DNA from 2 places in the Streptomyces sp. NBC_00322 genome. Region 2 is predicted to be linked to the other one. Evidence: predicted binding sites of a transcription regulator. Region 2 holds the regulator's gene; the other holds the start of a gene.

Region 1 (15,697 bases), 1.1 Mb from region 2:
GCCTTCCGCAGGACCGCCTCGCCGGCGGCCGCCCAGCTCGCCGTCTATCTGTCGGCGGTCCCGCTGGTGCTGCCCGTGATGCAGCTCGTCCAGCGCGCCATGCTGGTCCGGGGCGGCCCCGATGTGCTCGCGGAAGTGCTGCTCAGCGGCCTGCTGCGGCGGGACGAGGACGGGCCGGCCGAGCAGGAGGGCGGCCCCGCGTACGTCTTTTTGGACGGGGTCCGCGAGGAGCTGCTCGGCCAACTGGGAGCGAGTAGCGCGGCATTGGTGCTCAAGCACTGCTCCGAGTACGTCGAGAGCCGCTACGGGCGTACGGTGCGCAACTTCCCGGCCATGGCCGCCGCCTTCCTCGCCGGTTCGGTGGACCCGCACCCGGCCGCGCCCGGCGGCCCCGGCAGCCGCAGCCAGTGGGCCTTCGCCCAGGTGTCGGCGCAGGTGCTGCGGCGGCTCGGCGTCCCCGAACCCGCCGCGCCCCCCGGCGGTCTGCCCAAGGACGGCCCGGCGGGTCTGCGGGCGCAGGCCCGCGCCTGTCTCGCGCACTTCGGCGAGTACGGCACCGTACGCGACCTCGACGAGGCGATCAGGCTGCTCGGCTCGGCCACCCAGGCCGAACGGCGCACCGCCGAACGGGCCGTGCTCTACGGGGAGCTGGCCGATGCCCTGCTGCGGCGCTGGCTGGTGCGGCCGCTGCCCGAGGACCTGCGCGAGGCCCTGGACGCCGCCCAGAACGCTCTCACCGGCAAGCCGCAGGCGTATCTGACGCTGGCGCAGGTGCTCGAAGCGATGGCCGACGAGGTGGAGTCGGGCCGGCTGAGCACCCTGCTGATGCCGGAGTGGGTACGGCTGCAGGCGGCGGCCGGAGCCGACGATGTGCGTCTGGTGGCGTCGGTCCTGCTGTCGACCGCGGATGCAGGGCTCGCCGAACTGACCGACAGCCGACCCCGGTTCGACGACGTTCCCGGGCTCAGGGAAGCAGCGGCGGCCGCCAGGATCCGGGTGCTGCGGCGGCTCGCCGTGACCGGCGCCCCGTACGGACTGCGCGGCCCGGTCCGGCCCGAGGACTGGTTCACCGAGACCACGCAGACCGCGCTGGCCGTCGTACAACTGCTGCTGGACGACGAGCGCCCCGAGTCCGCGCTGCTCGTCGAGGGCGGGCTGCTGCTGGAGCTGGCCCGGCACTACCGCGGCGAGGGCCCCGTCGCCAGGGCCGCCGACGAGGAGGACCGGATCGCCTCCCGCGCCTACGCCGAGCGCGCCGACGAGGACCTGCACGCGGGCATCGACGGACTCGACTGGGAGGCGGTCTCCGAGACGCAGCTCTGCCGCGCCTGGCTGGACTACGCCGACGCCATCGAATTCGCTCACGAGACCCCGGACGACGACGACAGGCTGCGCATCCTCCAGGCCCTGGACCAGGCACGCCAGCACGTCGGCAAGGACGAGGACGCCCTGGCCGACATCCTGCTGCGGATGGCCCGTGTCCTGGAGCAGCGCTACCTCTCGACGGGAGGCTGGGCACACCGCGACTCGGCGATCGCGGCCTGGACCGAGGCGGTGCCGCTGCTGCCGTGGAACGACCCGGGCCGTGCCGTGGTCCTGACCTCGCTCGGCAGGCAGCTGACCGAGCGCGGTGTGGACAAGGACTCCTCGGCCGACATCCACGCGGCGGTACGGGCACTGCGCGGCGCTATCGAGCAGACGTCGGCGGCCGACCCGGAACTCCCGCGCCGCCGTGCCCTGCTGGGCCACGCCTACATCGAGCGCTTCCGTGCCGACGAGACCGTCGCCGACCTGCACGAGGCGGACTGGGCTCTGGGAGCCACGGCCCGGGCGGCCGGCGATCCCGAACTGGCCGCGTACGCCTGGTGGTACCGCGCCCTCGCCTCGGCCCTGCTCGCGCAGCGCACCGCCTCGTACCCCAAGCTCCAGGACGCCGCCGCCCATTACCGCCGCGCCGCGGCCCAGATCGGCGCGGGCGAACTGTTGGAGCGGGCGACGGCCGCCCAGTGGATGCGGGCGACCCGCATGGAACGCACGGCGGGCCCCGGGCGAGCCCTGGAGGAGCACCGGGCAGTGCTGTCTCTGCTGTCGGCCGCGGGCGCCTCGCGCACGCAGACCGCCGGCCTCATCCGGCAGGAGGTCGACCGGCTCGAGGACAGCCCCTGACAGCCCGAAGGGCCCTGCCCAGCGCGGTGTGCGCTGGGCAGGGCCCTTCGGTTCGTACGGTCAGTCGGTCGGCCGGTCAGGCCTCGAAGACCTCGTTGAGCAGCTGCTGCTGCTCCGCCTGGTGACGCTTGGCCGAACCGACCGCCGGGGACGAGCCGTGCGGACGCGAGATGCGGCGCAGGCGCTCGCCGTGCGGGACGTCCGCACCGACTGCCAGGTCCAGGTGGTCGATCAGGTTGAGCGCGATGAACGGCCACGCACCCTGGTTCGCCGGCTCCTCCTGCGTCCACAGGTACTTCTCGGCGTTCGGGAACTTGGCGATCTCCGCCTGGAGCTCGGCACCCGGCAGCGGGTACAGGCGCTCGAGGCGGATGATCGCGGTGTCCGTGTTGCCGCGCTTGATTCGCTCGGCGTCCAGGTCGTAGTAGACCTTGCCGGTGCAGAAGACGACCTTGCGGACCGCGTTCGGGTCGACCGAGTCGTCGCCGATCACCGGGCGGAAGCCGCCGTTGACGAACTCCTCCGCCTTCGACGCCGCGGCCTTCAGACGCAGCATCGACTTCGGCGTGAAGACGATCAGCGGCTTGTGGTGCGGGTTGTGGACCTGCCAGCGCAGCAGGTGGAAGTAGTTCGACGGCAGGGTCGGCATCGCGACCGTCATGTTGTTCTGCGCGCACATCTGCAGGAAGCGCTCAGGACGGGCGGAGCTGTGGTCCGGGCCCTGGCCCTCGTAGCCGTGCGGCAGCAGCAGCGTGACGCCGGAGGTCTGGCCCCACTTCTGCTCGGCCGAGGAGATGAACTCGTCCACGACGGTCTGCGCGCCGTTGACGAAGTCACCGAACTGCGCCTCCCACATGACCAGTGCGTCCGGGCGGGCCAGGGAGTAGCCGTACTCGAAGCCCATCGCCGCGTACTCGCTCAGCAGCGAGTCGTAGACGTTGTAGCGGGCCTGGTCCTCGGAGAGGTACAGCAGCGGGGTGTAGTCCTCGCCGGTCTCCTGGTCCACCAGCACCGCGTGGCGCTGGCCGAAGGTGCCGCGGCGGGTGTCCTGGCCGGACAGCCGGACCGTGGTGCCCTCCATCAGCAGCGAGCCGATGGCGAGCGTCTCCCCCATGCCCCAGTCGATCGTGCCGTCCTCTACCGAGGCCGCACGGCGCTGCATCTGCGGCATGAGACGCGGGTGGACCGTGATCCGGTCGGGGATGTTGACCTGGGACTCGGCGATCCGCTTCACGACCTCCTGGGAGACCGCGGTGGTGACGGACACCGGGAACTCGGCCTGCGCGTCCGGGACATGGGCCGGGGCCGGGTGGCTGGTGGCCTCGCGGACCTCCGCGAAGACCTTCTCCAGCTGGCCCTGGAAGTCCTGGAGCGCCTGCTCCGCCTCTTCCAGCGTGATGTCCCCGCGACCGATGAGCGACTCGGTGTAGAGCTTGCGCACCGAGCGCTTCTTGTCGATCAGGTTGTACATCTGCGGGTTGGTGAACTGCGGGTTGTCGCCCTCGTTGTGACCGCGGCGGCGGTAGCAGATGAGGTCGATCACGACGTCCTTGTTGAACGTCTGGCGGAACTCGAAGGCGAGCCGCGCCACGCGGACCACGGCCTCCGGGTCGTCGCCGTTCACATGGAAGATCGGCGCCTCGATCATGCGGGCCACGTCGGTCGCGTACATGGACGAACGCGAGGACTCCGGGGCGGCGGTGAAGCCGACCTGGTTGTTGATGACGATGTGGACCGTGCCGCCGGTGCGGTAGCCGCGCAGCTGCGACATGTTCAGCGTCTCGGCGACGACACCCTGGCCGGCGAAGGCCGCGTCACCGTGCAGGGCGACGGGCAGCACCGTGAAGTCCGTGCCGCCCTTGTTGATGACGTCCTGCTTGGCGCGGGCGACACCCTCGAGAACCGGGTCGACCGCCTCCAGGTGCGAGGGGTTGGCGACCAGCGAGACCTTGATCTGCTCGCCGTCGAGACCGGTGAAGGTGCCCTCGGCGCCCAGGTGGTACTTCACGTCGCCGGAGCCGTGCATCGACTTCGGGTCGAGGTTGCCCTCGAACTCCCGGAAGATCTGCGCGTACGACTTGCCGACGATGTTCGCCAGGACGTTCAGGCGGCCGCGGTGGGCCATGCCGATGACGACCTCGTCGAGGCGCGACTCGGCGGCCGAGTCGATGACCGCGTCGAGCAGCGGAATGACGGACTCGCCGCCCTCCAGCGAGAACCGCTTCTGACCGACGTACTTGGTCTGCAGGAAGGTCTCGAAGGCCTCCGCGGCGTTGAGACGGCGCAGGATCCGCAGCTGCTCCTCGCGCTCGGGCTTGGTGTGCCCGCGCTCCACCCGGTCCTGGATCCACTTGCGCTGCTTCGGGTCCTGGATGTGCATGAACTCGATGCCGGTGGTGCGGCAGTACGAGTCGCGCAGCACGCCCAGCACGTCGCGCAGCTTCATCAGGGACTTGCCGGAGAAGCCGCCGACGGCGAACTCGCGCTCCAGGTCCCACAGCGTGAGTCCGTGCTCGGTGATGTCCAGGTCGGGGTGCTTGCGCTGGCGGTACTCCAGCGGGTCGGTGTCGGCCATGACATGGCCGCGGACCCGGTAGGAGTGGATCAGCTCGAAGACGCGGGCCGCCTTGGTGACGTCGTCGTCGTGGCTGGCGTCGATGTCCTTGAGCCAGCGGACCGGCTCGTAGGGGATGCGCAGCGCCTCGAAGATGTCGTCGTAGAAGCCGTCCTCGCCGAGGAGGAAATTGGCGACGATCCGCAGGAACTCGCCGGAGGCGGCGCCCTGGATGACCCGGTGGTCGTACGTGCTGGTGAGGGTCATCACCTTGGCGATGCCCAGCTTGTTCAGCGTGTCCTGGGAGGTGCCCTGGAACTCCGCCGGGTAGTCCATGGAGCCGACGCCCATGATGACCGACTGTCCGGGCATCAGACGCGGCACGGAGTGGACGGTGCCCAGCCCGCCGGGGTTGGTCAGCGAGACGGTGACGCCGGTGAAGTCGTCCATCGTCAGCTTGTTGTTGCGGGCGCGCCGGACGATGTCCTCGTAGGCCTGCCAGAACTCGAAGAAGTTCAGCGTCTCGGCCTTCTTGATGCCCGCGACGACCAGCTGGCGGTCGCCGTTGGGCTTCACCAGGTCGATGGCCAGGCCGAAGTTGACGTGCTCCGGCTTGACGAGGGCCGGCTTGCCGTCCTTCTCCGCGTACGACCAGTTCATCGACGGCATGGCCTTGATGGCCTGCACCATCGCGTACCCGATGAGGTGCGTGAAGGAGACCTTCCCGCCGCGGGCGCGCTTGAGGTGGTTGTTGATGACGATGCGGTTGTCGAAGAGCAGCTTCACCGGCACGGCGCGCACGGACGTGGCCGTGGGCATCTCCAGCGAGGCGTTCATGTTCTTCGCGACGGCGGCGGCGGGGCCGCGCAGGGGCACGTACTCCGGGCCCGCCGGGGCCGGCTCAGCTGCCTTGTCGGCGGCAGCCGCCGGCTTGGGGGCGGCGGGAGCCGCGGCGGGCTTCGCCGCCGCGGGGGCGGCCGGGGCCTGAGCCGCGGGCTTCGCCGGTGCGGCGGGCGCGGCCTGCGCAGGTGCGGCGACGGGCTTCGCGGCCGCCGGGGCGGGGGCCGCGGTCGGTGCCGCTGCGGTGGCACCCGTAGCCCCCGCGGCTACGGCGCCGGACTGCGCGGCGGCCGGGGCATCCGTGGCAGGGGCCCCGTCGACCGGCTTCGCCCCTGCGGCGGCAGCACCCGCGCCGCCCGGCTTGTAGTCGGCGAAGAAGTCCCACCAGGCACGGTCGACCGAATTCGGGTCCTGGAGGTACTGCTGGTAGATCTCGTCGACGAGCCACTCATTGGGGCCGAACGCGGCGGCAGGGTTCTTACCCTGCCCGCCTTGGTCGGTCGAGATGCTCGAGTTACTGGGGGACTGAGACGACACGGCGGCAACCGCCCTCTTCCGCTTCACAAGGTGATGGACAGCGGAAATAAAGGCTACGCCTCCCTGGCCGAGAGGTGCAGGCCGGGCGGGTCATCGTCGCGCAAGTCACACCGATCGGCGGGTTTCGGGGCAAGGAATGGCGGGAAACTAGCTCGGTTCCGTTTTCCGCGGGTACGACTCACCGCGGCTGCGACCCACTGCCTCGCACCCAGGACGGCGTACCGGCCGCATTTCGGCCGTGCCCTCACCACGTACACGCAGAATGCGCGCTTCCGGTTCGAACCCTACGTCAACCGCGTGCCGAGGGGATCCCCGGAAGGGTCACGAGAATGCGGCAGCCGCGGGACGATTCGGCCACCCCGATGCGTCCGCCGTGCAGATCGACGGCCCAGCGCGCGATCGCGAGGCCCAGGCCCGTACCGCCGTCGCTGCCCTTGCCGTGCGGGGCCGTGACGCTGCCCCGGTTGAACCGCTCGAAGACCCGGTGGCGCTCCTGTTCCGGGATGCCGGGGCCCTCGTCGACCACTTCCAGGTCGAGGGACTCCGGCAGCGGGCCGCGCCGGGCCCGTACGGTCACACGGCCGTGCGGCGGCGAGTGCTTGACCGCGTTGTCGATCAGATTGGCCACCACCTGGTGGAGCCGCTCCGCGTCCGCGTGCGCGGTCAGCTCCGGCGGCGACACGTCCAGGTGCAGATGGACGTCGGTACGGGTGTGGTGGCCGGACCCCGAGGTGAGACCGCGCTGGGCGGCGGCCAGATTGGCCTCCTTCAGCACCCCGGACAGGTAGGGCCACACCTCGAATCGGCGGGCCCGCAGCGGTACGACGCCGTTGTCGAGCCGGGACAGATCCAGCAGCGTCTCGACCAGGCGGCCCAGGCGCTCCGTCTGCTTCAGCGCCGTACGCATCGTCTCCGGGTCGGCGGCCGAGACCCCGTCGACGACGTTCTCCAGCACGGCGCGCAGCGCGGCGATCGGGGTGCGCAGCTCGTGCGAGACGTTGGCCACCAGCTCCTTGCGGTGCTGGTCCACGGCCTCCAGATCGTCGGCCATGCGATTGATCGTGGACGCGAGGTCGCCGAGCTCGTCGCGGCGGTCCGCGCCGCGCACGCGGCGGGTGTAGTCGCCGTGCGATATGCCCTTGGCGACCGTGTTCATCTCGTCCAGCGGGGCGGTCAGGCCGTGCGCCACGAACTGGGTGATCAGCAGCGTGGCGATCACCGAGAAGACGGTGATGAAGCGCAGCTCGGTCTCGGTGCGCAGGGCGACCAGCAGCAGGCCGGTGGTGATGAAGACCGAGACGACGACGAGCGTGCCCAGCTTGGTCTTGATCGAGATCGAGATGGAGACCGAACGCAGCCAGTTCCGCCAGCCCTGGCGAGCGGGCAGCCCGTCCCAGGGCCGCCGCCGTCTCATGGCGCTCATGGCGCCGGCGTCTCCAGCGCGTAGCCGACGCCGTGGACCGTACGGATGCGCTCGGCGCCGATCTTGCGGCGCAGGGCCTTGATGTGGCTGTCGACGGTCCGGGTGCCGGACGCGTCGGCCCAGTCCCACACCTCGGCGAGCAGCTGCTCGCGGGAGAGGACGGCGCGGGGGGTGTTCGCCAGGCAGACCAGCAGGTCGAACTCGGTCGGGGTGAGGTGCACGTCCTCGCTGCGCACCCGGACCCGGCGCTGGGCGTGGTCGATCTCCAGCTCGCCGAGGCGAAGGATGCCGCTGCGCGGCGTCACGGCGGCGAGTGCGGCGCGCTCGACGCGGCGCAGCAGCACGTGCACGCGTGCCGCGAGCTCCCGCATCGAGAACGGCTTGGTCATGTAGTCGTCGGCGCCGACACCGAGGCCGACGAGCATGTCCGTCTCGTCGTCGCGCGCCGTGAGCATCAGCACGGGGACCGGGCGCTGGGCCTGGACCCGGCGGCAGACCTCCAGGCCGTCGAAGCCCGGCAGCATCACGTCGAGCACCATCAGATCGGGCTGCCAGGCCTCGGCCGCGTCGACGGCGGCCGGTCCGTCCACGGCCGTCTGGACGAGGAAGCCCTCGGCCCGCAGACGGGCGGCGATGGCATCGACGATCGTCGAGTCGTCCTCGACGACCAGCACGCGGCGCTGGGCGCCGGGTGTGGCCGCGACGCCGTTGTGCGTGGTGTGTGTCTGCTCCATGGCCCCGCCCCTGTACGCGTTCTCGCGAGCTGCATGCCGGTGTAGATCCCGTGTGTAGGTCAGCAGCGTAAGGGCATCGACCGCGTCCCGGCTACGCAGGGCGAACAGCGAGATGGACCACGTCGGGTACTCCTCGGGCAACCCGGATCTCTTCGGTTCTTACCCCGGTGAATCCGGCATTCCGCAATGCGTCCTCAAATGCGGGGGAGGGCTTGGCAGACCAGACGGCGAGCACGCCGCCGGGCTCCAACCGCCCCTGGCAGGCGGCGAGTCCGGCCGGTGAGTAGAGATTTCCGTTGTCGTCGGTGACGGTCCAGTCGGGCCCATTGTCGATGTCCAGACAAAGTGCGTCGTAGCGGTCCGTGGTCGTGCCCAAATGGGTGACGAGGTCCGTGTGCAGGATCACGCTGCGGGGGTCGGCGAGCGCGTCGCCGGAGATCCGCGCGAGCGGTCCCGATCGGTGCCAGTCGATGATCGCCTGTTCGCGCTCGACGACGGCGATACGTCGCCAGTGGGGGTTGGCCGCGGCGCGGGCGAGAGAGAAGCCGACGCCGAGTCCGCCGATGAGGAGGGAGGGGGCGGTGCGGCCCATGGCGGCCAGCGCGTCGTAGGCGGCGTCGACGAGAAGACGCTCGGAGCGGCCGTCGGAGGTGTCCATGAGGAAGCACCCGTTGGCGATGATCTCGTGGTGCCCGCCGCGCTGCCGCAGTACGACCTCCCCGTGGGGCCCCTCACGGCGGTCGAGGGTGACGGGTGCGTCGGCATGAAGCGGCATGGCGGTGACCTCCTGGCGACGGGGCGGACACGTGTCGGTGGCCATGGTGCCGGGGTGGGGCGAGCGGGACAAATGGTTTAGGCCGGCCTGGCTCCGGCCGTTCCACAATCGCTTCCCGGTGGATTCACAGCTGATCCACAGTGGACTCACAGCTGGTCGGCGGAGTGTGGCGTGCACACGACGCTCGAGGTGGCGCGAAGGTTGCCTCGTGTGGCGCAGGTCATAGACGGGGGTCATGGTGATCGCGTTGGGTGGGGGTTCGTTCGGGCTTGGACGAGAGGGGCCTCACGCGTGAACCAGCTTTCGACGCGCGACCCGGCCACGGGCCAGGAGCTGCTGGGCGGTATTCCGGCCCAGCGCACGGTGACGCGGGCGGCGGCACCCGCACTCGCGCCCCCACCAGCCCAGACGCACGCCCCCTGTGTACGACGGCCCCTGTGGCGCCGAGCGCTGCGGCTGCTGCCCACGCCGACCGGGACACCGTTCACCTTCGGCTATGCGCTCGTCCTGATCGCCACCTCGCTCTTCGTGGAGTACGGCGACCCGGCGACCGTCTCCTCGCTGCTCCATGGATCCAGTACCGATGTCGCCCATTTGGCCCACACCCCGCTCCTTGTTCTGGGAGCCAGCGCCCTCTGGGTCGCGGGGGGCCTGGCGTCTCCGTACGCCGTCGCCTTCCTCTTCACCCTCACCGCGCTGGAGCGCCGCATCGGCGGCCGCCGCACCGCGGGGGTGTTCCTGCTGGGCCATGTCGGGGCGACCCTGGCCACCGAGATACCCGTGGCGGTCTCCGTCATGGCCGGGCATCTGCCCGCCACGTCGCTGCACCGCCTCGACTACGGCATCAGCTTCGGCCTGATGGCGAGCATCGGCGCCCTCGCCGGACTGCTCGGCCCCATCCAGCGCGGGACGCTGCTCGGCTTCGTCGTCCTGATGCAGGTCCAGGACCTGCTGGCCTTCGCGGACCCGCTCACCAACTGGGGCCACCCGCTCGCGCTGCTGGCCGGTATCGCCTGCTGGCCCGCCGTACGCCGCTGGTCGCGAGGGCGTGCGTGGGTGCGCCCGTCAGTCGTCGGGCAGCGCGGCGAATACGTCCCGCAGGGCGGGTAGTCGCATCGTCTCGTCCGTGGTGACGGTATGGCCTGCGTACCTGATCCGGTAGGTGAACCCGTCCGCGACGGGACTGCCGGTGGCCTCACCGGGAAGCCGCGCGAAGTCGGCCTTCTCCAGAGCCCGCCGCAGCTCGGCCAGCTCGGCGGGCGTCATCCTGCCGGAGCCCTTGGGGCCGGTTTTTGTGGACGTGGTGTAGGTGCCGTCGTCCCGGACGAGAAGGTCGTTGCGTACGCCGGCGATGCCACCGGTGACGGTCACGTGGACGAGCGGCCGCGCGACGGCGGGCGTCGTGGGCGCAGAGGACCCCGCGCGGGTTGAATCCCCGCCACCGTCCCCGCCCTCGCCGGACGCGCACCCCGCCGCCAGCAGGACACCCAGCAGCACCCCGGCGGCCCCGCATCCGCTCCATCTCATCCACCGCTGCCGGCCCATCGAGCCCCTGGCGGCGGTAATGGCTGAACTCCGCATGCGCCTAGTCCATCCCTCCGGCTACCGGGCGCGAGAGCTGATCGCTGAGAGCGAACGCCCCCTGGGGAACAACTCCGCGGCTTCCTGCATTGAGTCCATACAGCTCAACTTGACTGCCTAAGGGGAGATCATGGCTTCGACGTCCACACCGCTCACGCTGCCTGTGCTGCCGCTCGACGACGAGGTCGTGCTGCCCGGAATGGTGGTGCCGCTCGACCTGTCCGACAACGACGTACGAGCCGCGGTGGAGGCCGCTCAGGCCGCCGCGCGTTCCAGTGGTGCAAGCAAGCCGACCGTGCTGCTTGTTCCACGCGTCGACGGGACGTACGCAGCGACCGGCGTGCTCGGGACCGTCGAGCAGGTCGGCCGGCTCTCGGACGGCGACCCCGGCGCGCTCATCCGCGGCCGCGGCCGGGTGAACATCGGCGCGGGGACCACGGGCCCGGGCGCCGCGCTCTGGGTCGAGGGCTCCCGCGTCGAGGAGACCGTGCCCGACCCGCTGCCCGGCTCGGTCATCGAGCTGGTCAAGGAGTACAAGGCACTTGCCACCGACTGGCTGAAGAAGCGCGGCGCCTGGCAGGTCGTCGACCGCGTCCAGCAGATCGACGACGTCTCGCAGCTCGCCGACAACTCCGGCTACTCACCCTTCCTGACCACCGCCCAGAAGATCGAACTCCTCGAGACCGCCGAGCCGGTGGCCCGCCTCAAGCTCGCCACCCAGCAGCTGCGCGAGCACCTCGCCGAGCAGGACGTCGCCGAGTCCATCGCCAAGGACGTCCAGGAAGGCGTCGACAAGCAGCAGCGCGAGTTCCTGCTGCGCCGCCAGCTCGAAGCCGTGCGCAAGGAGCTGCGCGAGCTGGGCGGCGAGGGCGGCGAGGACGAGTCCGACGACTACCGGGCCCGTGTCGAGGCCGCCGACCTCCCCGAGAAGGTGCGCGATGCCGCCCTCAAGGAGGTCGAGAAGCTGGAGCGTTCCAGTGACCAGAGCCCCGAGGGTTCCTGGATCCGCACCTGGCTCGACACCGTCCTCGAACTGCCCTGGAACGAAAGAACTGATGACAGCGCGGCCGGGTACGACATCCAGGGCGCCAAGGCGGTCCTGGACGCCGAGCACTCGGGTCTGCAGGACGTGAAGGAACGGATCACCGAGTACCTGGCGGTGCGCAAGCGACGCGCCGACCGGGGGCTGGGCGTGGTCGGCGGGCGGCGCGGGGGCGCGGTTCTGGCGCTCGTCGGCCCGCCCGGCGTGGGAAAGACATCCCTCGGCGAGTCCGTGGCACACGCCATGGGACGCAAGTTCGTACGGGTCGCGCTCGGCGGCGTACGGGACGAGGCGGAGATCCGCGGCCACCGGCGCACCTACGTCGGCGCCCTGCCCGGCCGGATCGTCCGGGCGATCAAGGAGGCCGGTTCGATGAACCCGGTCGTCCTGCTCGACGAGATCGACAAGGTCGGCTCGGACTTCCGCGGCGACCCCGCGGCCGCCCTGCTCGAAGTCCTGGACCCGGCGCAGAACCACACCTTCCGCGATCACTACCTGGAGGTCGAACTCGACCTGAGCGATGTCGTCTTCCTGGCCACGGCCAATGTGCTGGAGGCGATCCCGGAGGCCCTGCTCGACCGGATGGAGCTGGTCAGGCTCGACGGCTACACCGAGGACGAGAAGGTCGTCATCGCCCGGGACCACCTGCTGCCGCGCCAGCTGGAGCGGGCTGGCCTGGAGCCCGGCGAGGTGATCATCGAGGAGTCGGCGCTGCGCAGGCTCGCGGGCGAGTACACCCGTGAGGCGGGCGTGCGGAACCTGGAGCGATCGGTGGCCCGGCTGCTGCGCAAGGTGGCGGCCCAGCACGAAATGGGCGACCAGGAACTGCCGTTCACGGTCGGCGCCGAGCAGCTGCGCGGCCTGATCGGGCGGCCGCACCATGTGCCCGAGTCCGCGCAGGACCCGGCCGAGCGCCGTACGGCCGTACCGGGCGTGGCCACCGGCCTCGCCGTCACCGGCGCGGGTGGCGACGTCCTGTTCGTCGAGGCCTCTCTCGCCGACCCGGAGACGGGCGCGGCGGGGCTGACGCTGACCGGACAACTCGGCGACGTGATGAAGGAGTCCGCGCAGATCGCGCTGAGCTTCCTGCGCTCGCACGGCGCGGAGCTGGAGCTTCCGGTCGCCGACCTCAAGGACCGGGGCATGCACATCCACTTCCCGGCGGGCGCAGTCCCCAAGGACGGGCCGAGCGCGGGCATCACGATGACGACGGCGCTCGCGTCGCTGCTGTCCGGACGCCTGGTGCGTACGGATGTGGCGATGACGGGTGAGGTGTCGCTGACCGGGCGGGTCCTGCCGATCGGCGGTCTGAAGCAGAAGCTGCTCGCCGCGCACCGGGCGGGCATCACGACGGTCGTGATCCCCAAGCGGAACGAGGCGGACCTGGACGACGTCCCGGCGGAGGTCCTCGAGAAGCTGGACGTGCACCCGGTCACGGATGTGCTCCAGGTGCTGGAGATCGCGCTCTCACCGGCGGATGTGCCGGTGCAGGCCGCGGCCTGACCACGATCGGCGAGCCGCGGGGGGAAGGTCTTTGACCTTCCCCCCGCGGCTCTGCGCTACTGCTTCGCGGCCTTGTCGTACAGCTTGCGCGCGTTCGCGTTGAAGCGGACCGCCGTTGACACACTGTCCGTGTCGCCGCCGCTGGTCACCCCGATGAGGCGGCCCGGATGCTTCGGGTCCCGGTAGCCCGCGAGCCAGGGACCGCCGCTCGTGCCGTCCCAGAAACCGGAGCAGTCCATCCGTACGGATCCGGCCAGTTCGGGATCCGGCTCGGTGTCGGTGGTGCAGGCGATCGGGCGGTTGTCCGGATTGTGGTCGGGGTTGGGGTAGCCGACGACCGTGACCCGGCGGGCCGGCACCGCGGTCCAGTCGACGGGCGTTCCGCCCACGACGTCCTGGACGTTGCGGCCCTTGGCGTCCGGCTCCAGCGTCACGAAGGCGTAGTCCACGGTGTCGGAGTCCTCGGTGTCGGCGCGCCAGCGGGCGTCCACCTGGATGGCGCGGACCTTCCACCGTCCGTACGGCGTCTTGCCCGCACCCGCGCCGCTGAAGCTGGGGGCGAAGGTGACGTTCTCCATATAGCTGCCGTACTCGAAGACACAGTGCGCGGCGGTGGCGATGACATTGCCCTTGGGGCTGTCGACGACGCTCGCGGAGCAGAAGTGCTCGCCGTCCTTGTCGAGCAGTACGCCGGCCGAGGACAGGCCCGCGAAAGCAGTCGCCGAGGACTGTGGCTCGGGCGGCGGCGGCAAGGGGGACGCGTCCCCCGCGTCGGGCGCGGCCGAAACCGGACCGCCGCACGCCGTCGTGGCGGCGAGCAGGGCTATAGCGGGCCACCTCAGCAGCCTCTTCGGGCCGGCGGGTGTCTTTCGCCAGACCCCGCGCACTGTTCCGGCCTGATCCAAAAGACACCCCCGAGCGATCCACTTCATCCGGCCATCTTGCCTGTTTGCGGCCGTCAGTCCAGCCAGCCCCGCAACGTGGCCTGCGCCCCGGCCTGGAAGCGGGTCTCGGCGCCGAGCGTCTCCAGCAGACGGCTGATCCTTCTGCGCGCCGTGTGCACATGGACGCCCAGGCGGCGGGCGATCGCCTCGTCCTTGAGGCCCGCCGCGAGCAGACCCAGTAGCTCCTTCTGCGCCTTCGCGAGCGCCGCGTCGTCGCACGCCCCGCCCGACCCGCCGAGCGGTGTGGCCCTGTCCCACACCGTCTCGAACAGCGGCATCAGCGCGTTGCGCAGCAACGCGTCGCCGATCACCAGGGCGGATGCCCTCGGGTCCGCCGGGTCGGCCGGCGGAAGCAGGGTGATCCGCCGGTCCACGGTGATCAGTTCGGTGGGCACCGCCGCCGCCACCCGTGCCCGCAGGCCCTGTTCGACGAGGCCGGTCACCGAGCCCATCCGGCCGGGACAGGCGAGTCCGTCCCGGTCCAGGACGGTCCGCACCTCCACCCCGCGGTCCAGGAGCCCCTCGATGTCCAGGGCCGGCGCGCGTGAACCGCCGTCCCCGCGTGGCCCCTTCCCGTACGGCGACCGGTCCAGGATGGCGACCTCCCGCTCCGCCGTGGCCAGCAGATACTCCGCCCGTTCGCCGATGGCCCGCGGCCCCGTCACCACCTCGATGCCACGCTCGGGTGCGCCGGTCGCCCCCGACATCAGGCGGCCCGCCAGCCGGTCCGCGGTCATCCGTAATCGTTCCAACTCGGCCGAGCGTAAGTGCAGTTCGGCCTGGCGGCGGTGGATGAGCGTACGGATCGCGGCGTCCGGCGCCGCCGGATGCGGCAGCGCGTCCCCGTCGGCCGGCAACGCGAGGCCGTGCTCGACCAGATGGCCGAGCGCCCGGTCGATGCGGTCGCGTGGCAGGCCCAGCAGGCGCGCCAACTCCTCGGCCCCGGTGGCCCGTTCCTTGAGCAGTGCCTCGTAGATGCGTTCCTCGGCCTCCCCCAGGCCGAGGGTGTGCAGTTCCCCCTCGCTCATGCGTCGGATTCTCACTCCCTCTTCACGGGCCACACAAGTGTGCGTGTCCACTTGTCAACATGCCCGCCACATTGATCGGTTGGCGTCCCGCGGGTTGCATGGCCATGACCACCTTTACGGCTTGACCAGCACGTGGGAGGGGTACGTACTGTGCGCAAGGCCAGGACAAGCACACAGAGATCGGGTATTTCCAGGGGGACCGGTCTCGTGGCACTGCTCGGCGCGGCCGGGCTGTTGCTGACGGCGGTACCGGCCCAGGCGGCCGCCCCGCCGGCCACCGCACCGCCCGCCGACGTCCTTCCGGGGGCCGAGACGGCCACCCCGTCGCTCGTCGACGGAATCAGGGAGGCGGCGGACGCCAAGGCAAGCCCGGCGGACGCGGCCCGCGGCCATCTCGCCGCCAAGGAGAGCCGCTACAAGATCGCCGACGCGCGGCGCGACCTCGCGCCGATGGGGACCGTCAAAAATGGCGCGGAAGAGACCGTGCGGCTTCAGCAGAAGCACCACGGCATACCGGTGTTCGGCGGCGAGTACGTCGTACGGATGGAGTCCAAGGGCGGCAAGCGCGTC
Region 2 (15,697 bases):
CGAGCGGGCCATGGACGCTCTCGGTGTACACGCGGCCGGCCAGCGAGGGCTCGATGGTGCCGACGAACCTCTTCCCGATCCGTTCCGGCTGGGGATGCGTGTAGCGGATCCCCTTGGTGTCCATCACCACGATGAAGTCGACGCCGGCCGCCTTCCGCCCCGCCTCGGTGAGTGGCTGCAGCACCTTGGAGGGGTCAGGGGTCTTCAGCGCAGCCAGAACACCCGGTGAGTGCGCAAACGTCTGCGCCACGGCAATAGAGCGGCGCTTCGCCTCCGAGCTGCTGTCGTACCGGGACTGCAGCACAAGCGCGAGCACCGCGGCCGCCACAAGCAGCACCACCAAGGCCACCTGCAGGGTGAAGACCTGCCCCGCAACGCTCCGGGGGTGCTTGTCGGTCAGTGACCGAACCGGTGCGCTCCGGAATCGGTCGGAGCGTTTGACCACATTGCCTTTCTAACACCGCAAAGTGCTCTGCGGCCAAACATGCCCGGACCGGGCCGCCCGGCGCAAGGCACGCAGCAGCCTTTCCGGGTGCGGCACAGCCCGGCTGCGATCAGCGCGCGGTGATCAGCTGGTCGACGGCCTTGCGGATCGAGTCCTCGCGCTTGCAGAACGAGAATCGGACCAGCCAGGCCGGAGCGTTCGCGCCCAGGTAGAACGCCGACGTCGGGATGGCCACGACACCCGCGCGCTCCGGCAGCTTCCGGCAGAACTCGACCCCGTCCGCGTATCCCCACGGCCGCACGTCCGCCTGCACGAAATAGCCGGCGTCCGCGCGGAAGGGCCGCAGTCCGGCTTCCGCCAGGCCGTCGCTCAGCAGGTCGCGGTTCGCCCGCAGCGTGTCGCGCAGACCGGCCGCCCATTCCTCCACCGAGCCGAGTGCCTGCGCCAGCGCTTCCTGGTACGGGGTACCCGAGGCGTACGTCAGGAACTGCTTGGCCGCGCCCACCGCGGCGACGAGCGGCGCGGGTCCGCAGACCCAACCGACCTTCCAGCCCGTCGTGTTGAAGGTCTTGCCCGCCGAGGAGATGACCACCGTCCGCTCCCGCATCCCCGGCAGAGCGGCAATGGACCGATGGCGCGCGCCGTCGCCGTAGACGAGGTGTTCGTAGACCTCGTCCGTGATCACCGTCAGCGCGTGTTCACGGCACACATCCGCGACGGCTTCGAGCTCCTCGGCCTTGAAGACCATGCCCGTGGGGTTGTGCGGGGTGTTGAGGATCAGCACCCGGGTACGCGGGGAAACGGCCGCGCGCAGCGCGTCCGCGTCGAGGGCGAACCCGTCGCCGTCGAGGACGAGGGGAACGGCGACCAACCGGGCCCCGGCGAGGCGGGCGTCGGCAGCGTAGGCGTCGTAGCAGGGGTCGAAGGCGATGACCTCGTCGCCGGGATCGCAGAGCGCCAGGAGGGCCGCGGCGAGGGCTTCCGTCGCGCCCGTCGTCACCAGCACCTCCCCCTGAGGCCGGTAGTCGAGGCCGTACCGCCGCAGCTGATGAGCGGCGACAGCCTCGCGCAGCGCAGGGAACCCATGAGCCGGCGGGTACTGGTTGCTGCCCGCGAGCACCGCGTCCGCCACGCCTTTGAGCAGTACGGGCGGACTCGCCAGCTCCGGCACGCCTTGCCCGAGGTTCACGGCCCCGGTACTCCGCGCCAGCTCCGTCATCTCCGTGAAGATCGACGTGCCCATGCCGTGTACCCGAGCCGCAGGACTCCAGCCTGCCGAGCCCACGACGCCGCGCGTGTCAGCCGTCCCTGCCGTGTTCATGCGATCCCGCTTTCCCGAGTGAGTCCGTCAACCAGGAGATCCGGCCCTCACGATAGGCCTGAGCAGGCGCTGCAGCGGGCCGTCGCGCTGACAAAAGCCCGGCCGAGGGCGGCGGTCGTGGTGACCGTCGCACTGGCCGGGCTGTCGTTCGCCAACGGGACGTGTCTGCTCAGGCCTCGTCGTCGGGCTTCTCGTCGGCGGGCTTCTCGTCCGCCGTCTCCAGGCCGAGCTGCTCCGCGAGCCACTTGTCGAACTCGATGGCGGCACGGACCCAGCTCACCGTCGAGGAGACGAAGTGCTCCAGGCTGACGCCCGTGCCGATCAGCATCTGGGCCTCGCCGATGAGGCGGATGGTGGGGCCGTCCTCCTCCTCCTCGTGGAGGTGGGTGTAGACCTTGGGCCACAGCGTGCGGCGGTTCCAGTCGTCGACCGCGTCGAGGATCTTCGGCTTGTCCTCGACGGCGTGCGGACGGTCGTAGAAGGTCCGCACGGAGAAGACCTGCTGGTCGGCCTCGCCGCGGAACATGAAGTACGTACGGAATTCCTCCCACGGCGCCGCGAGGTCACCCTCGTCGTCGACGACGTACTTCAGTTCCATCTGGTCGAGGAGCTGCTTGACCAGGTCCTGGTCGGGAACGACGGGGCCCGCCGGTCCTGCGGCCTGAGGCTGGGGCTGGCCCCCGAAATTCGGAATCGAGGACGGATCGATGGTCACCGTGGATTTCCCTTCGTACGGTTCCTGCCATCCTCCCCCATCTCGGGCGGGGGCTGGCAACCCCCACCCGACGGGTCCGCTCGTGGCGTAGTCCGAGTGGACTCTTCCAGCGGCCTTACAGCGTCTTTCCGGTGGCCGGTCCGGTCTTTCCGGTGGCCGGTCCCACGATCAGGCCGTCCCCGAAACGGTCCACCCGCACCGTGTCGCCGTCCGTGATCTCGCCCGCGAGGATCTCCTTCGCGAGCCGGTCGCCGATCGCGGTCTGCACCAGACGGCGCAGCGGGCGCGCTCCGTACGCCGGGTCCATGCCCTCGTCGGCCAGCCACTGAAGCGCCCCAGGAGTGACCTCCAGCGTCAGCCGGCGCTCGGCCAGACGCTTGGCGAGGCGGCCGATCTGCAGCTCGGCGATCCGGCTCAGCTCCTCCTTGCTCAGCGCGGAGAAGACCACCAGGTCGTCGAGCCGGTTGAGGAACTCCGGCTTGAAGGAGGCCCGTACGACCTCCAGGACCTGCTGCTTCTTCTCCTCGTCGCTGGTGAGCGGCTCGACCAGATACTGGCTGCCGAGGTTCGACGTCAGGACCAGGATGGTGTTGCGGAAGTCCACCGTCCGCCCCTGGCCGTCGGTCAGCCGCCCGTCGTCGAGTACCTGCAGCAGGATGTCGAAGACCTCGGGGTGTGCCTTCTCCACCTCGTCGAGCAGGACGACGGAGTACGGGCGCCTGCGGACGGCCTCGGTGAGCTGGCCGCCCTCCTCGTAGCCGACGTACCCCGGCGGGGCGCCGACGAGGCGGGCGACGGAGTGCTTCTCGCCGTACTCCGACATGTCGATACGGACCATCGCCCGCTCGTCGTCGAAGAGGAAGTCCGCGAGCGCCTTGGCCAGTTCGGTCTTGCCGACACCGGTCGGGCCGAGGAAGAGGAACGAGCCGGTGGGCCGGTCGGGGTCGGCGATCCCGGCGCGCGTCCTGCGTACCGCGTCGGACACGGCCTGGACGGCCTCGCTCTGGCCGATCAGCCGCTTGCCCAGCTCCTGCTCCATCCGCAGCAGCTTCTGCGTCTCGCCCTCCAGGAGCCGCCCGGCCGGAATACCGGTCCAGGAGGCCACCACATCGGCGATGTCGTCGGGGCCGACCTCCTCCTTGACCATGGTGTCCTTGGCCGCCTCCTGCTCCGCCTCGGAGGCCTCCTCCAGCTCATGCTCCAGGGCGGGGATCTCGCCGTACAGCAGCTTGGACGCGGTGTCGAAGTCGCCGTCGCGCTGGGCCCGTTCGGCCTGGCCGCGCAGCTCGTCGAGCTTCTCCTTCAGCTCACCGACGCGGTTGAGGCCCTGCTTCTCCTTCTCCCAGCGCGCCGTGAGACCGCGCAGCTCCTCCTCCTTGTCGGCGAGGTCGCGGCGCAGCTTCTCAAGCCGCTGCCTGGAGCCGGGGTCGGTCTCGTTCTTGAGCGCGAGCTCCTCCATCTTCAGCCGGTCCACGGCGCGCTGCAGCTCGTCGATCTCGACGGGCGAGGAGTCGATCTCCATCCGCAGCCGGGAGGCGGACTCGTCGACGAGGTCGATGGCCTTGTCGGGAAGGAAGCGCGAGGTGATGTACCGGTCGGAGAGGGTCGCCGCGGCGACCAGCGCACTGTCCGCGATCTGCACCTTGTGGTGGGCTTCGTAGCGGCCCTTGAGCCCACGCAGGATCGCGATCGTGTCCTCGACGGTCGGCTCGTCGACCAGCACCTGCTGGAAGCGCCGCTCCAGGGCCGCGTCCTTCTCGATCCGCTCGCGGTACTCGTCGAGCGTGGTGGCGCCGACCATGCGCAGCTCGCCGCGCGCCAGCATCGGCTTGAGCATGTTGCCCGCGTCCATGGCCGAGTCGCCGCCGGCGCCCGCGCCCACCACGGTGTGCAGCTCGTCGATGAAGGTGATGATCTGGCCGTCGCTCGCCCTGATCTCGGAAAGGACGGTCTTCAGCCGCTCCTCGAACTCACCGCGGTACTTCGCACCCGCGACCATCGCACCGAGATCCAGCGAGACGAGCCGCTTGTTCTTCAGGGACTCGGGGACATCTCCCTTGACGATGCGCTGCGCGAGCCCTTCGACGACGGCGGTCTTGCCGACGCCGGGCTCACCGATCAGCACCGGGTTGTTCTTGGTGCGGCGGGACAGCACCTGGACGACCCGGCGGATCTCCTGGTCCCGGCCGATGACCGGATCGAGCTTGCCCTCGCGGGCGGCGGCGGTGAAGTCCGTACCGAACTTCTCCAGTGCCTTGTACTGCCCCTCGGGGTCGGGAGTTGTCACCCGGCGCCCTCCCCTTACCGTCTCGAACGCGTCCAGCAGCTTCTTCGCCGTGGCTCCCTGCTGGGCCAGCACCTCTCCGGCCTGCCCGCCCTTGGCGGCGATACCGATGAGCAGGTGCTCGGTGGACAGGTACTCGTCCCCGAGCTCCTTGGCCCGCTGGGCGGCATCCGCGATGACCGCCAGCAGCTCCCGGTTGGGCTGGGGCGGGGCGACGGTCGAGCCGGTCACGCTGGGCTGGGCCGCGAGCACCCGCTCGGCCCCGGCGCGCACGGCCACCTGGTCCGCCTCGACGGCGGCCAGCAGATCGACGATGTTCTCGTTGTCCTCGCCCGCGAGCAGCGCGAGCAGCAGATGCGCGGGGGTCAGATCGGGATGCCCTGCGGACACCGCCCGACTGGTGGCGGCGTTGAGCGCATCCCGGCTCTTGTTGGTCAGCTCGGCGTCCACTGCGGTCTCTCCTCCTCGCTGGTAGGGGTCTGTTCTTTCACACTGACTCATTCAGCGTGCACAAAGTTGAGTCTATTCCACTCAACCTAGTGAGCGGTAGCTGCCGCCGGTAGGTTCCGGGCATGGCCATCGACCCGCGCAGCCCCGACGCGTCCTTCCTCACCTTCTGGCGTGAGTACCACATGTGCACACTGACGACCCCGCGCCAGGACGGCACCCCTCACGTCGTCGCGGTCGGCGTCACGTACGACCCGGAGGGCGGACTCGCCCGCGTCATCACCAATAAGCACAGCCACAAGGTCGCCAACATCCTGGCCGCGGGCCCGGACGGCGCGCCGGTCGCGGTCTGCCAGGTCGACAAGGGGCGCTGGGCGACCCTGGAGGGCCGCGCGAGGGTCCGTACGGAGCCCGAGCTCATCGCGGACGCGGTGGAGCGTTACGCGGAACGCTACGGGCGCACACCGGCCCCGAATCCGGACCGGGTGCTGATCGAGATCGCCCTGACGCGGGCGATGGGCCGGGCCTAGCCGGGCTCACGTTCCCCGTACATGCCTTCCGTACGGGAAAAGCACAGCGGCGCCATCGCGTTTCAGGTCCACGATGGCGCCGCTGTGTGGGGGAAGCGCCCGAGCGATTTACAACGACGGGGGAACCGCTCAGGCACTGCGGGGGGTGGCGGTGGTGGTGTCGGGCTCGACCAACTGGTGATCGCGTTGATCGAGATTGACGAAAATCATGCCGTACCGGATGGCACAGCGGACGGGCTGCGGAGCTCCACGGGGCCGGCGAAGGCACCGATACGCACGGACGTCTTCGTCCTCCTCGCGCGCCACGACGATCGGCTCTCCGAAGAGGGTGACCATCAACGAGTCGCCACGGTGGGGGATTGCCGTGACGAGGTCGATGAAATGCCACCCCGATCGATAAGCCGTAGCCATCTCGCGCCGGAAGACCCGGTCGTCCGGTGGAACGGTCATGCGTCCGTGCGGGCCGGAGCGACACCCCAGGAGGGCTCACCGGGCGTGCCCGCGGCGTCAGCCGGAGCGACACCCCATGAAGGCTCACCGGGAGCCGACGCGTCCGCCGGTGCCACAACGCCCCAGGAGGGCTCACCGGGCGTTCCGGCCACAGCGTCAGCGGGAGCGAAACCCCACGACGGTTCCCCAGGGGCTGCCGTCACCGCGCCGGCGGGAGAGCTACCCCAGGAGGGCTCACCGGAGGCCACCGCACCGAGCGCGGCCGCCGCTATGGCAAGAGCACAAAGAGCACGTAGCGTCCTAGACATGGGTGATCTCCACCTCTTTTGATCATTCCTCCTCCCCCGCGCATAAGACGATGTCTCACTCCGAACGCTTGCACCAGCGACGGCAGGCATCATGTTCCTGTAATGCAGGAGCCTGAGGGGGTGCATATGCCATCTAATGAGGGCGAAACGGGACACCCTCACGCAGACGGCGAGCTGTGCGAGGCGGGGAAAAGTCTCTACATCACCGCACTGCGCACCGGGCGTATAGCCCGGTCAGAGGCGGAATCAACACCCTGCCTCTTCGATCTCGCCCTGCTGCACCCGGATCCCGACGACGCTCAGTGGCTCCGACCGGTCCCGCCGACCACTGCGCTGACACAGCTGATACACCCCATCGAGCGGGAGATCCAAGAGCGTCGACGACGAACTGTCGCTCTGACCGATGCTCTTGAGCCATTCATGGCGTTCACCGCTCAGAACTCCACCGTCCCACAAGGGATTACCGTCCTCGAGGGCCTCAACCGCATCAACACAACCCTCGACCAAGTCACCGCAGACTGCACCGAGGAGCTTCTCACTGTCCAGCCCGGCAGCGGGCGACAGCCCCACATCCTGGAAAAGGCGCTGCGCCGCGTGGAGCCGCTCATCGACCGCGGCGTCCGTATGCGCACTCTCTACCAGCACACGGCCCGCCACCACCCCGCCACGCTCGCCTACATGGAGCAAGTGGGGCCCTCCGGCGTGGAGGTGCGCACGCTGGAGGAGATCATCGACCGGCTGATCATCGTGGACCGGAGAGTGGCCTTCATCCCGGCGAGCAGCGACCGGCTGTCCGCGCTGGAACTGCGGCACAAGGGCATCGTCGAGTATCTGGTCGGCGTCTTCGAGCAGTTCTGGCTGCACGGCATCGCGTGGGAGGAGCCGATCTCGTACGGACCGGACCTGGACGGCATCACCGGCATCCAGCGCTCGATCGCGAAGCTGCTGGTCGAAGGGCATGTGGACGAGGCCATCGCCCGCCGGCTCGGGATGAATGTCCGTACCTGCCGGGCTCATATCGCCAAGCTGGGCTCGTCGTTGGGCAGCGGCAGCCGGACCCAGCTGGGCTATCTGATCGCCCAGTCGGGAATCCTGGAACACGAGTCCTGAACGTGACCGAAACCCATACACCGAAGGGGCGGTGGAGCAACTCGCGTTGCTCCACCGCCCCTTCGGGCCGAGACATGGCCTATTCGGAACGCTTGGGTCGCCAGACCACCAGTGCGCTCGCCTGCTGCACATCCTGGTACGGCACGAGATCGCGCCGGTAGGAGGCATGCACCTGGGCCTCGCGCTGCTGCATCGCCGCAGCCGCTCCCTCGACTGCGGCCGACAGCTCGGCAACCCTTTGCTGAAGCGCAGCGACCTGGTTCTCCAGTTCGATGATGCGCTTGATTCCGGCCAGGTTGATGCCCTCGTCCTGCGACAACTGCTGGACGGTGCGCAGCAGTTCGATGTCACGGGCACTGTAGCGCCGGCCCCGTCCCGCGGTGCGGTCGGGGGAGACGAGACCAAGCCGGTCGTACTGCCGCAGCGTCTGCGGATGCAGGCCCGAGAGCTGGGCCGCCACCGAAATGACGTACACCGGCGACTCGTCGGTCAGTTCGTAGGGGTTGCGGCGACGACCGTCCATCTCATGCTCCCTTCGCGGCCTGGAACAGCTCGGCCCGCGGGTCCTCGTCCGCGGTGGCTTCGCGGTAGGCCTCCAGCGCTTCCTTCGCCTTGTCGCTGAGCTCCTCGGGGACCGCGACCTCGACGGTGACCAGCAGGTCGCCGCGGGTGCCGTCCTTGCGGACCGCGCCCTTGCCGCGGGCACGCATCGTACGGCCGTTGGGTGTCCCCGCGGGCAGCTTCAGCGTGACCGGCGGACCGCCGAGCGTGGGCACCTTCACCTCGCCGCCGAGCGCCGCCTCCGTATAGGTGACGGGCACGGTGACCGTGAGGTTGTCGCCCTTGCGGCCGAAGACCGGATGGGAGTCGACGTGCACGACGACGTACAAGTCGCCCGCCGGGCCGCCCCGTTCGCCCGGGGCTCCCTTGCCGCGCAGCCGGATCCGCTGGCCGTCGGAGACGCCCGCCGGGATCCGGACCTGCATGGTGCGCGAGGAACGGGCCCGCCCGCTGCCCTTGCAGACCTCGCAGGGGTCCTGCGCGATCAGCCCGCGGCCCTTGCAGTCAACGCACGGGTCGGTGAGCGAGAAGGAGCCGCTGCCGCCGCGCGAGACCTGGCCGGTGCCGACACAGGTCGGGCACACGCGAGGCGTGCCGTTCTTGTCGCCGGTGCCCGAACAGGCCTTGCAGGCGGCCGAGCTGGACATCCGCAGCGGGACCGTGGCCCCGTCGACCGCCTCGGTGAAGCTGAGCGTCACCTCGGACTCGATGTCCTGGCCGCGGCGCGGCTGGGTACGCGTACCCGGGCCGGCGCCGCGGTTGAACAGCCCGCCGAACACGTCGCCGAGACCGCCGCCGAAGCCGCCGGCACCCCCTTGCGTGCCGCCCTGGGCGCCGCCGAAGAGGTCGCCCAGGTCGAAGTTGAAGGAGCCGCCGGGGCCGCCCGGCGCGCCGGCGCGGAAGCCACCGTTGCCGAAGAGGGCGCGTGCCTCGTCGTACTCCTTGCGCCGCTTGGGGTCGCCGAGGATGTCATGGGCCTCGGAGATCTCCTTGAAGCGCTCCTCCGCCTTGGCGTCGCCCTTGTTGGCGTCCGGGTGGAACTCGCGGGCGAGCTTCCGGTACGCCTTCTTGATCTCGGCCTCGGTGGCGTCCTTGGGGACGCCGAGGACCTTGTAGTAGTCCTTCTCGACGAAGTCCTTCGTGCTCATCGACGTCCCTCCTCTCGGACAATCATTGCGTCAGCCCTCGTCCGGGCCACCGCTCTCCTCGTCGTTCGCCGTCTCGTCCTTCGAGGCCGCGGGCGCCGCGCCCGGCTGGGGCTCGGCCACCGCGACCCGTGCGGGCCTGATGGTCCGTTCGCCGATGCGATACCCCGGCTGCAGGACCGCGACGCACGTGGTCTCGGCGACATCCGGTGCGTACGAGTGCATCAGGGCCTCGTGGATCGTCGGGTCGAAGGGCTCGCCCTCCTTGCCGAACTGCTGCAGGCCCATCTTGGCTGCGGCCGTCTCGAGAGACTCGGCAACCGACTTGAACCCGCCCACCAGCTCCCCGTGATCACGGGCACGGCCGATGTCGTCGAGCACGGGCAGGAGCTCGGTCAGCAGAGTCGCCGTGGCGATCTCCTTGACCGTGATCCGGTCGCGCTCCACACGACGGCGGTAGTTCTGGTACTCGGCCTGGAGCCGCTGGAGGTCCGCGGTGCGCTCGTTGAGCGCCATGCGCACCTGGTCCAGCTGAGCCGTCAGGCCTGCGATCTCTGCTGCTGCGTCCCCTGCCGGGGCCGCCGGGCCCTCCTTCTCGGAGGACTCGGCGGACGCGGCGGCGTCGTCAGAGGTGGCGCCTGAGGGGACGTCGGGCTTCTCCTCGAAGCCCGGGGTCTCCTCCGTCACGCGGCACCGTCCTTCTTCGGCTTCTCGTCGTCGACGATCTCGGCGTCGACCACATCGTCCTCGGCCTGGGGCTGCTCGCCGGCCGGGGCGCCCTCGGCGCCGGGGGCCGCGCCACCCTCGGGGGCGGCGTTGGCGTACATCGCCTGGCCGAGCTTCTGGCTGACCGCGGCGACCTTCTCGGTCGCCGTGCGGATCTCGGCCGTGTCCTCGCCCTTGAGCTTCTCCTTCAGCTCGGTGAGCGCGGTCTCGACCTCGGTCCTGACGTCACCGGGGACCTTGTCCTCGTTGTCCTTGAGGAACTTCTCGGTCTGGTAGACGAGCTGCTCGCCCTGGTTGCGGGACTCGGCGGCCTCGCGGCGGCGGTGGTCCTCGTCCGCGTACTGCTCGGCCTCCTGGCGCATCCGGTCGACCTCGTCCTTCGGCAGCGAGGAGCCGCCGGTGACGGTCATCTTCTGCTCCTTGCCCGTGCCCAGGTCCTTCGCGGTCACGTGCATGATGCCGTTGGCGTCGATGTCGAAGGCGACCTCGATCTGCGGGACCCCGCGCGGGGCCGGCGGCAGACCGGTCAGCTCGAACATCCCGAGCTTCTTGTTGTACGCCGCGATCTCGCGCTCGCCCTGGTAGACCTGGATCTGCACGGACGGCTGGTTGTCCTCGGCCGTCGTGAAGATCTCCGAGCGCTTGGTCGGGATCGTGGTGTTGCGCTCGATCAGCTTGGTCATGATGCCGCCCTTGGTCTCGATACCCAGGGACAGCGGGGTCACGTCGAGGAGCAGGACGTCCTTGACCTCACCCTTGAGGACACCGGCCTGCAGAGCGGCACCGATGGCGACGACCTCGTCGGGGTTCACACCCTTGTTGGCGTCCTGGCCGCCGGTGAGCTCCTTGACGAGCTCGGCGACGGCGGGCATACGGGTCGAGCCGCCGACCAGGACCACGTGGTCGATCTCGGACAGCTGGATGCCGGCGTCCTTGATGACGTTGTGGAACGGGGTCTTGCAGCGCTCCAGGAGGTCCGCGGTGAGCTGCTGGAACTGAGCGCGCGTGAGCTTCTCGTCCAGGTGCAGCGGGCCCTCGGCGGAGGCCGTGATGTAGGGCAGGTTGATGTTCGTCTCGGTCGAGGACGACAGCTCGATCTTCGCCTTCTCCGCGGCCTCGCGGAGACGCTGGAGAGCCATCTTGTCCTTGGACAGGTCCACGCCGTGACCGTTGGCGAACTGCTTCACCAGGTAGTCGACGACGCGCTGGTCCCAGTCGTCACCACCGAGGTGGTTGTCACCGTTGGTGGCCTTCACCTCGACGACGCCGTCGCCGATCTCCAGCAGCGAGACGTCGAAGGTGCCGCCACCGAGGTCGAAGACGAGGATGGTCTGGTCGTCCTTGTCGAGGCCGTAGGCCAGGGCGGCCGCCGTCGGCTCGTTGACGATACGCAGGACGTTCAGACCCGCGATCTCACCGGCCTCCTTGGTGGCCTGGCGCTCGGAGTCGTTGAAGTACGCCGGGACGGTGATCACCGCGTCGGTGACCTTCTCGCCGAGGTAGGACTCCGCGTCGCGCTTCAGCTTCTGCAGGATGAAGGCGCTCATCTGCTGCGGGTTGAAGGTCTTCCCGTCGAGCTCGATCTTCCAGTCGGTGCCCATGTGGCGCTTGACCGACCGGATGGTCCTGTCGACGTTCGTGACTGCCTGACGCTTCGCTACCTCGCCGACCAGCACCTCACCGTTCTTCGCGAAGGCGACGACGGACGGCGTGGTCCTGGCACCCTCGGCGTTGGTGATGACGGTGGGCTCGCCGCCCTCCAGAACGCTGACGACGGAGTTAGTCGTGCCCAGGTCGATGCCGACCGCACGTGCCATTTCAATTCCTCCAGCTGACTTGAGTGGATCTGGCTCAAGGATGCATGACCGAGTCGACGACGTCAACAGAGCTGAGTCGACCCCACTCAACTTTTATCCGGCACTTACCTGCAGCCCGCCCCCCGACCTGCGCCCCAAGTCCGCCGCAGCGCGTGGCGCACCCCTTCACGGATGCCCCCATCTGGGAGAGTCATAGCCGCAAAAGCGGTCAATAGAAGCCAAAGGGCGTGCGTCCATGCCTGCGAAGCGAGCCATCGACCTGACGGGCAGTCTGATCCTGCTGCTGCTCCTGTCCCCCGTGCTGCTCGCCCTCACCGCCGCCGTCGCCTCGACCACCCGGGGCCCGCTCCTGACCCGCCGCGACAGGGCGGGCCTGGGCGGGTCCACGTTTGCGATGCTGTCGTTCCGTACGACACCGGCCTCACCCGCAGGACGGCTGCTGCGCCGCCACTTCCTGGACAATCTGCCGCAGCTGATCAATGTGGTGCGCGGGGAGATGTCGCTCGTGGGTCCCCGGCCGCTTCCGCCCGGGGAAGACGCCTCCGCCGCGGGCCGGGCCCGCCTCTGCGTACGCCCCGGAATCACGGGGCTGTGGCAGATCAGCGGCCGCTCCGAGCTCCCCTGGGAGGAAATGGGCGTGCTCGATCTACATTATGTGGAGCAGCACTGGCTGGGACTGGACCTGTTGATCCTGGTCCGGACCCTGCCGACCGCGATCGCCGGACGCCGCGCGGCCCGTCCGGTCAGGCTTGCCTGAGCGACACAGATCACCGGCTGCGCAACTACAGTGCGGCGGAATAAGTGGGTACGCTCAGCACGGACTGATTAAGTTACCGCTTAGTAGACTGTCGAGATCCCCACCCTCGCAGGCCCGAGGAGCCCCCAAATGCAACTCGCCGCGATCATCGTGTCGCTGGTCCTGACCGTGGTCGGCGTTGCGCTCATCGCCCGAGCCGTCGCGCAGATCTACCGCTTCGTGAAGCTCGGTCAGCCGGTCCCGGCAGGCAGCCGCACCGACGACCCGAAGCAGCGCTCGATCACCCTGGTCAAGGAGTTCCTCGGCCACACCCGGATGAACCGGTGGGGGATCGTGGGCTTCGCGCACTGGTTCGTAGCGATCGGCTTCCTGACCCTCCCGCCGACCCTGGCGCAGGCGTACGGCCAGCTCTTCGAGGCGGACTGGACGCTGCCGGTCATCGGCGGCTTCCTGCCGTTCGAGATGTACATCGAGTTCATCGGCATCATGACGGTCATCGGCATCGTCGTGCTGATGACGATCCGGCTGCTCAACCTGCCCTCGCGGGCAGGCCGCAAGTCGCGCTTCGCGGGCTCCAAGGCCTGGCAGGCGTACTTCGTCGAGTACGTCATCCTCACGATCGGCCTCGCGATCCTCGCCCTGCGCGGGCTCGAGGGCGCGATCCACCACGTCGACAGCTACGAGCCGGCGTACTTCGTCTCGTACCCCCTGGTCCTGGCCTTCAAGGGGCTGAGCGTCCCCACGCTCCAGACGCTGATCTACTTCACCGCGATGATCAAGATCGGCACCTCGCTGATCTGGATGATCACGGTCTCGCTCAACACCAACATGGGTGTCGCCTGGCACCGCTTCCTCGGCTTCCCGAACATCTGGTTCAAGCGGAACGCCGACGGCTCCACCGCTCTCGGCGCCCTGCAGCCGATGACCAGCGGCGGCAAGGAGATCGACTTCGAGGACCCGGGCGAGGACGACGTCTTCGGCGTCTCCCAGGTCGAGCAGTTCTCCTGGAAGGGCATCCTCGACTTCTCCACGTGTACGGAGTGCGGCCGCTGCCAGTCGCAGTGCCCGGCCTGGAACACCGGAAAGCCGCTGTCCCCCAAGCTCCTGATCATGTCGCTGCGCGACCACGCGCACGCCAAGGCCCCGTATCTGCTCGCCGGCGGCGGCAAGACGATGGAGGGCGAGGAGAAGGCTTCTGCCGAGGCTCTCAAGGACGTCCCCGCGGCCGCTCTCGCGGAGGCCGAGCGCCCCCTGATCGGGACGCTGGAGGAGAACGGCGTCATCGACCCGGACGTTCTGTGGTCCTGCACCACCTGCGGTGCGTGCGTGGAGCAGTGCCCGGTCGACATCGAGCACATCGACCACATCGTCGACATGCGCCGCTACCAGGTGATGATCGAGTCCGCGTTCCCGTCCGAGGCGGGCACGATGCTCAAGAACCTGGAGAAGAAGGGCAACCCCTGGGGGCTCGCCAAGAAGCAGCGCGTCGAGTGGACCAAGGAGGTCGACTTCGAGGTCCCGATCGTCGGCAAGGACGTCGAGGACCTGAGCGAGGTCGACTACCTGTACTGGGTCGGCTGCGCGGGCGCCCTGGAGGACCGGGCCAAGAAGACCACCAAGGCCTTCGCGGAGCTGCTGCACATCGCGGGCGTGAAGTTCGCGATCATGGGCGGCGACGAGAAGTGCACGGGTGACTCCGCCCGGCGCCTGGGCAACGAGCCGCTGTTCCAGCAGCTCGGCCAGGAGAACGTGGCCATGCTGAACATGGCCTACGGAGAGGACGACGAGGACGAGACGACGAAGAAGCCCAAGTCGTCGAAGAAGATCGTCGCGACCTGCCCGCACTGCTTCAACACGATCGCGAACGAATACCCGCAGCTGGGCGGCGAGTTCGAGGTCATCCACCACACGCAGCTGCTCCAGCACCTCATCGACGAGGGCAAGCTCATTCCGGTGACGCCGGTCGAGGGTCTGATCACGTATCACGACCCCTGCTACCTGGGCCGCCACAACAAGGTCTACACGCCGCCGCGCGAGATCATGTCCGCCGTCCCCGGCCTGCGCCAGCAGGAGATGCACCGTCACAAGGAGCGCGGCTTCTGCTGTGGCGCCGGTGGCGCGCGCATGTGGATGGAGGAGCGGATCGGCAAGCGCATCAACACCGAGCGTGTGGACGAGGCGCTGTCGCTGAACCCGGACATCGTCTCGACCGCCTGCCCGTTCTGCCTCGTCATGCTGACGGACTCCGTCAACGGCAAGAAGAACGACGGCCAGGCGAAGGAGAGCCTGCAGGTCGTGGATGTCGCGCAACTGCTGCTCGACTCGGTGAAGACGCCTCCGGCCGAGCCCGCGGGTGAGACGGAGTCGCAGGACGCACCGGAGCCGGAGCCGGTGAAGTAGTTCCGGAAGACTGGAAGACTGGAAGACGCAGCAGCGGCCGGATCTGCCTCGGGGGCAGAACCGGCCGCTTCTGTCTGTCAGTTGCCGCGTGCGTACGCCAGTTGCCGCGACGGCGCGGCATCGCGCAGCCCAGGCCGGTGAGCTGACGCCTGATGTGCCGTGTCTGGAGCCCTTCGCGGCTGCGACATCCACGAAGCTACGGATGCTCACCGGATAACCATTGACCAGCGATCTCGCCGGAGCCATTGCCCTGAGGCGAGCGCCGAACGAGCATCGTGAGGCGGCTGATGACGAACGAGACGGACGAGGTGAGTTGTGCGGACAGGACTGGGGCCCGTGGCGGCGACGATCGCTGCCTGCGCCTGCGTGGTGCTGCTGGCGGGCTGCACGAGCACCTCCGAGCCCCAGCGGCCCACCCCCGCCAAGAACGGCGACACCGCCCCGCTCGCCGCCCGGGCCGCCGGCCTGCCCGTTCCCCGCGGCAAGGGCAGCCGCGTCCCCGCCGACTTCAACGGCGACGGCCACCGCGACCTCGTACTGAACGACCTGGTGAAGGCCCCCGGCGACAGCCACGGCGACGACGCGGGCATCGGCGTCGTCTACGGCACCGCCGGCCCCCGCGCCCTCGACCCGTCCGTACGCCGCCTGCTCACCCCGCGGGCCAACGCAGCGCCGGTCGGC

The links. Region 2 encodes HspR, which represses chaperone genes until heat shock. Its sites were predicted from a motif close to TTGAGNNNNNNNNNCTCAA; they were not measured.
Region 1: lon (endopeptidase La) is a predicted target of HspR. The motif match lies at 10,700-10,718, and genes of this name have one in related genera.

Annotation. Positions count from the first base shown of each region.
Region 1 covers NZ_CP108019.1:3,165,271-3,180,967, reverse strand. Annotated here, with positions in the region: gene OG905_RS14140 (SAV_2336 N-terminal domain-related protein) at 1-2,166, shown strand, start outside; gene OG905_RS14135 (multifunctional oxoglutarate decarboxylase/oxoglutarate dehydrogenase thiamine pyrophosphate-binding subunit/dihydrolipoyllysine-residue succinyltransferase subunit) at 2,243-6,097, opposite strand; gene OG905_RS14130 (HAMP domain-containing sensor histidine kinase) at 6,387-7,511, opposite strand; gene OG905_RS14125 (response regulator transcription factor) at 7,517-8,254, opposite strand; gene OG905_RS14120 (spermidine synthase) at 8,346-9,029, opposite strand; gene OG905_RS14115 (rhomboid-like protein) at 9,321-10,139, shown strand; gene OG905_RS14110 (hypothetical protein) at 10,095-10,610, opposite strand; gene lon (endopeptidase La) at 10,741-13,155, shown strand; gene OG905_RS14100 (trypsin-like serine peptidase) at 13,212-14,087, opposite strand; gene OG905_RS14095 (helix-turn-helix domain-containing protein) at 14,114-15,127, opposite strand; gene OG905_RS14090 (M4 family metallopeptidase) at 15,335-15,697, shown strand, end outside.
Region 2 covers NZ_CP108019.1:4,251,167-4,266,863, forward strand. Annotated here, with positions in the region: gene OG905_RS19255 (SpoIIE family protein phosphatase) at 1-400, opposite strand, end outside; gene OG905_RS19260 (aminotransferase class I/II-fold pyridoxal phosphate-dependent enzyme) at 555-1,688, opposite strand; gene OG905_RS19265 (YbjN domain-containing protein) at 1,936-2,481, opposite strand; gene clpB (ATP-dependent chaperone ClpB) at 2,597-5,215, opposite strand; gene OG905_RS19275 (pyridoxamine 5'-phosphate oxidase family protein) at 5,338-5,742, shown strand; gene OG905_RS19280 ((2Fe-2S)-binding protein) at 5,872-6,192, opposite strand; gene OG905_RS19285 (helix-turn-helix transcriptional regulator) at 6,627-7,610, shown strand; gene OG905_RS19290 (heat shock protein transcriptional repressor HspR) at 7,690-8,133, opposite strand; gene dnaJ (molecular chaperone DnaJ) at 8,135-9,319, opposite strand; gene grpE (nucleotide exchange factor GrpE) at 9,350-10,003, opposite strand; gene dnaK (molecular chaperone DnaK) at 10,000-11,859, opposite strand; gene OG905_RS19310 (sugar transferase) at 12,095-12,616, shown strand; gene OG905_RS19315 ((Fe-S)-binding protein) at 12,746-15,016, shown strand; gene OG905_RS19320 (FG-GAP repeat domain-containing protein) at 15,353-15,697, shown strand, end outside.